2 regions of the Pseudomonas cremoricolorata genome follow, and region 1 is predicted to be linked to the other one. Evidence: riboswitches for the same ligand, from Rfam matches in the RefSeq annotation. Region 1 holds a riboswitch; the other holds the start of a gene.
What was found. Region 1 has a riboswitch for cobalamin ahead of LK03_RS16840 (ABC transporter substrate-binding protein). Riboswitches for the same ligand answer to the same signal wherever they lie in the genome.

Region 1 (4,408 bases):
GCTCATCGAGCAGCAGTACCTGCGGGCGCTGGGCCAGGGCGCGGGCGATGTGCACGCGCTGGCGCTCACCGCCGGACAGCTCGCCCCACAGGCGCTGTTGCAAGTGCAGCGCATCGACATCGCGCAGGGCTTGTTCGACGATCGCATGGTCTTGGCCTGCGAACGGCGCCAGGGCCGACAGCCAGGGCGTGCGGCCTAAGGCGACCGCGTCATACACGCGGATCGCCTCGTGGGTATCGGCCTGCTGCTCGACCAGCGCCAGACGCTGCGCCACCCGCCGGCGCGGCAGGCTGTCGAGCGGCTCGCCGAACAACTGCACGGCGCCGCTGCTGGGCGCACGCAGGCCGGCCAGCAGCTTGAGCAGGGTGGATTTGCCCGAGCCATTGGGGCCGACGATGCCCAGGGTTTCGCCGGCCAGCACCTGCAAGTCGATGCCGTGCAGCAACTGATGGCCGCGCACGCGCAGGCCCAGCTCGACGCAGCGCAACGGCGCCAGGTGCACGTCGCTGAGGTTGCTCATCGTGCCCCCCGACGGCTGATCAGAATCAACGCGAACACTGGCGCGCCAATCAGCGCGGTGACCACGCCCACTGGAATCACCTGGCCAGTGATGAGGGTGCGCGACAGCACATCGGCGCTGATCAGGAACAATGCGCCACCCAGGGCGCTGGCCGGCAGCAGGCGGCTGTGACCGGGGCCCAGCAGCAGACGCAGGGCGTGTGGAATCACCAGCCCGACGAAGCCGATGGCGCCGACGATCGACACCATCACCGCGGTGACCAGCGCCGCGCAGCTGATCAGCAGCAACTGGGTACGGCGCACCGGCACCCCCAGCGAGGCCGCCGAATCGGCACCGAAGGTGAAGGCATCGAGGCTGCGCCGGTGCCACAGGCAGATCGCCAGGCCCAGCAGCGCCACCGGCAGTGCGAGGCTGACCGACGGCCAGCGCACGCCACTGAGATTGCCCAGCAGCCAGAACAGAATGCCCCGCGCCTGCTCGGCGGTGGCCGATTTGGTGATGAGAAACGCGGTGATGGCATTGAACAGTTGCGAGCCGGCGATACCGGCCAGAATCACCTGGGCATTGTTGTGCGTCGGCCCTGCCGCGCGGGCCAGCAGCAGCACCAGGGCAAAAGCAAACAGCGCGCCGATGAAGGCGCCCGCCGAGAGCGACAGCGCCGCTCCGCCAATGCCCAGCAAACCGACCGCCACCGCGCCGGTCGAGGCGCCGGCGGACAGCCCGAGCAGGTAGGGTTCGGCCAGCGCGTTACGCAGCAGCGCCTGCAGAATCACCCCGCAGGTCGCAAGGCCCGCGCCGCACGCCGCAGCGACCAGCGTGCGTGGCAGGCGGTAGTTCCAGACGATGCCGGCGTCGATCGGGTCGAGCGGGTAACCGGCCTGCCACAGATGATTGGCCAGCACCTGGTACACCAGCTTGAGGGAAATCGGCGTTTCGCCGATGGCGACCCCGGCCAGCAGCGCCGCCAGCAGGGCCAGCAGCGCCAGCGCCATGGCCGGCAACAGGCGCGCACTCACGGTGCGGGCTTACCGCTGGCGAAGGCGCTGGACAGCGTCTCCAGACCTCGGAACAGGCGAATACCGGCCTGCATGGCCTCGGCGTCGAGGACGATGATGCGCCCGGCCTTGACCGCGTCGAGGTTCTTCGCCACCGGATCGCTACGGAGAAACTCCAGCTTCTTCTGGTAGTCGTCGGCGGGGAAGCGGCGGCGGTCCATGCGCGCGATGATCAGCCAGGTCGGATTGGCCTTGGCCAGGGTTTCCCAACCCACGGTCGGCCATTCTTCGGTGGACTCCACCACGTTGCGCACGCCCAGGGTCTGCAGCATGAAGTCGGCCACGCCCTGACGCCCGGCCACGTAGGGGTCGATGTCCAGATCGGCGCTGGAGAACCAGAACAGCGCGGTGGTGCCCGACAGGTCCTTGCCCGCCAGGCGCTGCTTGGCCTGGGCCAGGCGTGCCTGCAGATCGGTATTGAGCGCGGCGCCGCGGTCCTGCACGTCGAAGATCTCGGCCAGCTGGCTGACGCTCTTGTAGATGCTCTCGACCTGGAACTGCTGGGTGCGCGTGCCATCGGCGCCGGTGAGGTTGTCCTTGCCTTCGCAGTCGGAGGGCAGCAGGTAGGTGGGAATGTTCAGCTCATGGAACTGCTCGCGGGTGCCGACCACGCCTTGCGCGCCAACCATCCACTCGAACTGCGCGGTGACCAGTTGCGGGCGTTTGCCGACCACGGCCTCGAAGCTTGGGTCGTTGTCGGCCAGGCGCTCGACCTTGTCGTTGAGGGTCTTGAACTCGGGCAGCACGTCGTTGAACCACAGCGAGGTGCCGGCCAGCTTGTCGCCCAGGCCCAGCGCGTAGAGGATTTCCGTGCCGGCCTGGCCGATGGTCACGGCGCGCTGCGGGGCGTGGGCGAAGCTCAGCGGCTGGCCACAGTTGTCGATCTTGAGCGGGTAGTGGGTGGCGGCTGCCTGGGCCAGGCCAGACAAACCCAGGCCCGCGAGCAGGGCGGCGAAACGTAGCATTGGGCGATCTCCTATCGAATACAGCGGCAGGGCTGCGACACGGACAGGCATCGTCGAGGCCGCCTGCGCAAAGGCAGGCGGCGCCACCCTGGGAAGGGTGCAGATGGCCGTCCCGGACACCCCGCCGGTCGGTGAATGTGTGCCGGCAGGTCTCCTGACTGATGCGTCTTCGCCCGGCTCCAGCCTTCCCGGGCGCAGGCCCAGTGGCATCGATGGAGCAGGCTCGGCACCTACAGTTGCGGGGGCAGTTCCGTTTAGCTCAGCCGTTGGCGAGCCACGGATTCCCTATTAATTCCTGGGTGGAAACCGGCGGCCGGCATGGTAGACCATCGGCCGCTGGCAGGGAACGGCTTTCACAGGTATTTGAGCCAGGCGATGTCGCGCCGGCGCGCCTTGAGCCGAGCGAAGGCACGCACCGGAGGGTACAGCGCCACGCTCAGCAGCACGGCGCACAGCCACACCGCGCCCATGCCGTCGAAGCCGAAGTAGTCGCCCTGGTTCAGACCAAAGATCGCCACGCACAGCACATAGGCCACTTTCAGTACGTACAGGTGCAGCAGGTAGAAAAACATCGGCGCCGCACCCAGCACCGCCAGCACCCCGACCCAGCGCGCCTGCCCGGCGCGCTCGAAACCGCGCAGCAGCAACAGGCCGCAGCCCAGGGTCAGGCACAGGAACAGCAACGACGGCGGGTACTTGGTGATGTTGAACAGGCTCATCAGCGTCTGCACCAGGCTTGGGTAGCTGTTCCACGGCGCCTCGCCATAGCCGTTGATCAGGCGCAGCACCACGAAGCCCAGCAGCGCCGCGGCCGCAGCCAGCAACAGACGCCGCTGGCGCACCTGGGCATTGGCGCCACGGGCGAACCAGGGGCCCATGGCATAGCCCAGGGCGATCACCCCGATCCACGGCAGCAGCGGGTAGGAGGTGCGCAGGCGCATATGTTCGGAGACGTCGAGCCAGCCACGGTCGTGGAGGATCGCCCATGGCACGTGCATCAGCGAGTCTGCGCCGAAGTGCACACCGTCGAGCAGGTTGTGCCCGGCGATGATCAGCACACCCAGGGCGATCAGCGCTGATCGCGGCAGCCACACCAGCGCGGCGAGGGCGATCATGCTCAGGCCGATGGCCCAGATCACTTGCAGGTAGACGACGCTGGGCGGCAGCTGGAAGGTCCAGGCGAAATTGACCACGGTGAATTCCAGCAGCACCAGGAACAACCCGCGTTTGAACAGAAATGCCGAGACCGCCTGGCGGCTCTGCTGTTTTTCGCCATACAGCCAGGCCGAGAGACCGGTGAGCAGGACGAACACCGGGGCACACAGGTGCGCCAGGGTACGGCTGAAGAACAGCACAGGTTCGGTGCTGGCCACGGCCATGGGGTCACCGACCTGGTGATGCAGAAAGAAGGTTTCGCGAACGTGGTCGAGCAACATGAAGAGCATCACCAGGCCGCGCAGAGCGTCGATGCTCTGCAGGCGCTGGGTGAGCAGGGTGGGAGTGGCATTGGCACTTGTCATGGGCAATCGCAGGCAAGGGGTTGATGGCAAACGAAATGTTATCTTATATCGTTTACCGCGACAGCCACTACGCTTTTTTCGCCTGAGTGAAGAATTGTCCTACACAGGTCAAGCCTTACGACCCTGGTCATGCTAGGGTCGAGCACTCACTGCGAAACGCCTTGCCAGCGCTGAAACGGCGTGGAACGTCGCAGCGCCTGATTGACTCCAAGCCCCATCACCACGAGCCGAATCGAACACCATGCTGACCAACCTCGTCGTCTTTCTCACCACCTTGGCTGCCATGGAAGGGGTCGCCTGGCTGGCGCACAAGTACCTGATGCATGGCATTGGCTGGGGCTGGCACCG
Region 2 (4,408 bases), 290 kb from region 1:
CGGCAGCACGATGTGCATGGCCAGGTCGCGCGCACCGAGGCCCTGCTCGCTCTGCTCCCAGGCAGGCTGGTTGTCTTGCGCGCAGATGGCCTGCAACACCGGCACGTCACGGCGCAGCGGGCGCAGGTTGGGGCGCTCCGGGCTGGACAGGGCAAAACCTGTGGTGTTGACCACCACTTCAGCTTCGACCTCGTCCATCCAGGCTTGCACCTGCTCAAGGCAGGCGGCATCTTTTAGGCTGGCAACGGCGATGGGCAGCGGGTTGAGCCCAGCGGCACGCATCCGCGCGCAGAACTGGTCGATGAACCCGGTATTGGCCGCTTGCAGGTGCGAGCGATAGAACAGCAGCGGCGCCACTGGGAAGTCGACCTGCCAGTCGGCGTACCAGTCGGCCAGGCCGGCATTGGCGATGCGCGGATGATAGACGCTGGTGCGCGGCAAGGGCTCGGGCTCATGCCAGGCGTAATCGCGGCCCAGCCAGGTGCTGGCGATGCAGTTGAACAGGTTCAGCGCATTGGCCTTGCCGCCCTGGCGTAGGTAGTGCCAGAGCCGCTCGGCGCGGGCGTCGCGCACGCTGCCCAGGTCGGTCAGCTCGGGGTCGGGACGGTCATCGCCGGGCACCAGAATCAGCTGTACCCCGCGCGCGGCCAGCTCGACCAGTTGCTCGACACCATAGCGCCAGTAGCCGACGCCGCCGTGCAGCGACAGCAGGATGACCTTGGCGTGACGCAGCACCTCATCGACGTACAGGTCGACCGAGGCGTGGTTCTGCACCTGCATCGGGTTGGCCAGGCGCACGCTGGGGAAATCCGCCGGCAACTGCTCGGCGGTTTCGGCCAGCAGCGCCAGGTGCGAATCACCGCTGCACAGAATCACCAGCTCGGCTGGGGTCTGGCCCAGGTCGGCGATGCTATCGTCGGGTACGAAGCCGCCGGGCTGGGTGCGCAGCAGGTGCATCGATCAGGCGCCCAGGGCCTGGCGCAGGCGCGCTTCGAGCACCGCGGCGTCGAGGTCCTGGCCGATCAGCACCAGGCGCGTGATGCGCGCTTCATCGCTGCGCCATGGGCGGTCGAAGTGCTTGTCGAAGCGGCTGCCAACGCCCTGGATGAGCAGGCGCATGGGTTTGCCGGGCACTGCCGCGAAGCCCTTGGCGCGCAGGATGCCGAACTCGGCCACCAACTGGCCCAGCGCATCGAGCAGCAGGCGCTCGTCGGCTTCGGGCAGGTCGAGGGAAATCGAATCGAAGGCGTCGTGGTCGTGGTCGTCGTGCTCGCCGTCTTCGTCGTGGTGCGAATCGTGGTGGGTGCGGCGGCCATCGATGTGCACCTCCGACTCGGCGCCAAGACCCAGCAGCACCTCCAGCGGCAGACGACCGCTGCTGGCTTCGATCACTTTCACCGCAGGCGGCAGTTCTTCCTGCACCTCGGCGCGGACCTTGGCCAGGCCCTCGGCGTCGATCAGGTCAGCCTTGTTCAGCACCACCAGGTCAGCACTGGCCAACTGGTCGGCAAACAGCTCGTGCAGCGGCGATTCGTGGTCCAGATTTGGGTCGAGCTTGCGCTGGGCGTCGACCTGGTCGGGGTAGGCGGCGAAGGTGCCGGCGGCGACCGCCGGGCTGTCGACCACGGTAATCACCGCATCGACGGTGCAGGCATTGCGAATTTCCGGCCACTGGAACGCTTGCACCAAAGGTTTGGGCAAGGCCAGGCCACTGGTTTCGATGAGGATGTGGTCCAGGTCGCCCCGGCGCGCCACCAACTCGCGCATCACCGGGAAGAACTCTTCCTGCACCGTGCAGCACAGGCAGCCGTTGGCCAGTTCATAGACCCGGCCGGTGGCCTCCTCTTCGCTGCAGCCGATGCTGCATTGCTTGAGGATGTCACCGTCGATACCCAGCTCACCGAACTCGTTGACGATCACCGCGATCCGCCGGCCCTGGGCATTGTCGAGCATGTGCCGCAGCAACGTGGTTTTCCCCGAGCCGAGGAAGCCGGTGACGATGGTAACGGGGAGCTTGGCCAGTGTTTTCATGGATCGGTGCCCTTGGCAGGATGGCGCGGGCATGCGGGACGATCGCCTGCGGCCAGGCTGGCCGAGCGTGCTCGCCACCGGATCACCCCGCCCGGTTGATAGTCGAAAGCCGTCCGAGGCAGGTCTCCTGGCTTGCACCGGGCTCATCAAGAGCTTGGACATCGACGCCTTCCCGCAGCTGCGCAGTGGCCGTGTCGATGTGCTTCGGTGCTTACAGTTGCGGGGGCAGCCGCGGCCTTTACCGCGTTCCCGTCTTAGCTCGGATGGGCAAAGACAGCCACCCGAGAACCTCGAAGCGGCAAGGCTACGCAGTGCCTGCCAGACGGTCAACCGCTGGCGGTGATTGACGGGAAATACGCCCCATGATTTGCTAGCGCACTTACGTTCAGGTGCCCCTTGTATTGGGGTGAAACGGGAAACCGGTGCGTCCGTGCTGCCCAGGCAGACAGGACAAGGCCGGTGCTGCCCCCGCAACGGTAAGCGAGCCAGGCGTCTTGACCACTGGGCCACTGCAACGGCCTGGGAAGGACGATGCCACGCACTGGAAGCCCTGCTTCCGCTCGCCAGCCCGGAGACCGGCCTGATGCGTCGATCTACACCCCGCGGTGGGCGGGCGCTGTCGTCTGCCTCAGTGCCGTCCGGTGCTGGGGCGTTCGCGCGTGGCCTGCCTTCGAAGAGTCTGTCTTTCAGTCAGCAGAGGAACGCGTCATGCCCATCACCAGCGCCAAACCTACCCTGGTCACCCCCACCACCCTGAGCCAGCGCATCACGGTCGCCCTCGGCGCCAGCCTGCTGGGCCTGTGCCTGGTGTACTTCGCCGGCTTCTCGCACATCGAAGCGGTGCACAACGCCGCCCACGACACCCGCCACAGCGCCGCCTTCCCCTGCCACTGAGACCGCCGCCATGATCACTCGTATCGCCCGCACCGCCGGGTTCAGTGGCCTGCTCGCCGCGCTGCTGCTGACTGCGCTGCAAAGCCTGTGGGTCAGCCCGCTGATTCTCCAGGCCGAAACCTTCGAGGTCGCCGAACCGGTGGCCACGCAGCACGAACACCCCGAGGGCGCCGCTACTCACGAACACAGCGCCGAAGCCTGGGCGCCGCAAGACGGCTGGCAGCGGGTACTGTCGACCACAGGCGGCAACCTGGTGGTCGCGGTCGGTTTCGCCCTGATGCTGGCCGCGCTCTATAGCCTGCGCGAGCCGAACAGGGTTGCCACCGGCGCGCTGTGGGGGTTGGCTGGCTTTGCCGTGTTCTGCCTGGCACCGACCCTGGGCTTGCCGCCGGAATTGCCGGGCACTGCCGCCGCCGATCTGGGGCAGCGACAGACCTGGTGGATCGCCACCGCCGCTGCTACCGCAGCAGGCCTGGGCTTGATGGTCTTCGCCCGCTCGTGGCTGTTCAAGCTGCTCGGCGCTGCCTTGCTGGTAGCGCCGCATGTGGTCGGCGCACCGCAACCGGAAATGCACGCAAGCTTGGCCCCCGAGGCCCTGGAGGCACAGTTCAAGCTCGCTTCATGGCTGACCAACGCCGCCTTCTGGCTGGCCCTGGGGCTGCTCAGCGCCTGGTTGTACCGGCGCGGCGCGCGTGCCTGACATGCCCGCTGAGCCGGCGCTGTATGCCGGCTTCGGCTGTCAACGCGGCTGCTCGGTGCAGGCGCTGTCGGCGCTGCTGCACGACACCTTGCACCAGCAGGGTCTGGCGGTTGCCTCGCTCAAGGCCATCGCCAGCATCGACCTGAAGGCTGCTGAACCGGGACTTGTAGCGCTGGCCGCGCAGCTGGGTCTACCGCTGCTGACCTTCGATGCCGCCACGTTGAACGGGGTCGTCGTCCAGCTTAGCCAACGCTCGGCCAGCGCCTTCGCCCACACCGGCTGCTGGGGTGTGGCCGAGAGCGCCGCGCTGGTGGCCGCCACCTGCGCCGAAGGGTCAGCGCGCCTGTGGGTCGAGCGGCGTGTCGCAGGCAAGGCTACCCTTGCGCTGGCTGGACGCGGATAATCGCGCCCTTTCGACCCGCAGCAAGGACTTTTCATGACGGTCTATTTCATCGGTGCCGGCCCTGGCGACCCGGAGCTGATCACGGTCAAGGGCCAGCGCCTGATCCGTCAGTGCCCGGTGATCATCTACGCAGGCTCGCTGGTTCCAGCGGCGGTGCTTGAAGGGCACCAGGCGCTGCAGGTGCTCAACAGCGCCGAGATGAACCTCGAACAGATCATCGAGGCCATCGACCACGCGCACCGCCAAGGCCAGGACGTGGCTCGCGTGCACAGCGGCGATCCGAGCCTGTATGGTGCCATCGGCGAACAGATCGCCAGGCTGCGCCTGCTCGACATTCCTTACCAGATCATTCCCGGTGTGACCGCCACCGCGGCCAGTGC

Region 2: it holds a riboswitch for cobalamin, as region 1 does, so the genes downstream of both, cobW (cobalamin biosynthesis protein CobW) here and LK03_RS16840 (ABC transporter substrate-binding protein) in region 1, are expected to answer to the same signal.

The regions. Positions count from the first base shown of each region.
Region 1 is NZ_CP009455.1:3,702,436-3,706,843, forward strand. It holds gene LK03_RS16830 (ABC transporter ATP-binding protein) at 1-520, opposite strand, end outside; gene LK03_RS16835 (FecCD family ABC transporter permease) at 517-1,512, opposite strand; gene LK03_RS16840 (ABC transporter substrate-binding protein) at 1,533-2,540, opposite strand; cobalamin riboswitch at 2,668-2,866, opposite strand; gene LK03_RS16845 (DUF1624 domain-containing protein) at 2,894-4,060, opposite strand; gene LK03_RS22040 (sterol desaturase family protein) at 4,302-4,408, shown strand, end outside.
Region 2 is NZ_CP009455.1:3,988,429-3,992,836, forward strand. It holds gene cobN (cobaltochelatase subunit CobN) at 1-957, opposite strand, end outside; gene cobW (cobalamin biosynthesis protein CobW) at 961-2,031, opposite strand; cobalamin riboswitch at 2,132-2,339, opposite strand; cobalamin riboswitch at 2,402-2,629, shown strand; gene LK03_RS18100 (CbtB domain-containing protein) at 2,740-2,925, shown strand; gene LK03_RS18105 (CbtA family protein) at 2,936-3,625, shown strand; gene LK03_RS18110 (cobalamin biosynthesis protein) at 3,627-4,028, shown strand; gene cobM (precorrin-4 C(11)-methyltransferase) at 4,062-4,408, shown strand, end outside.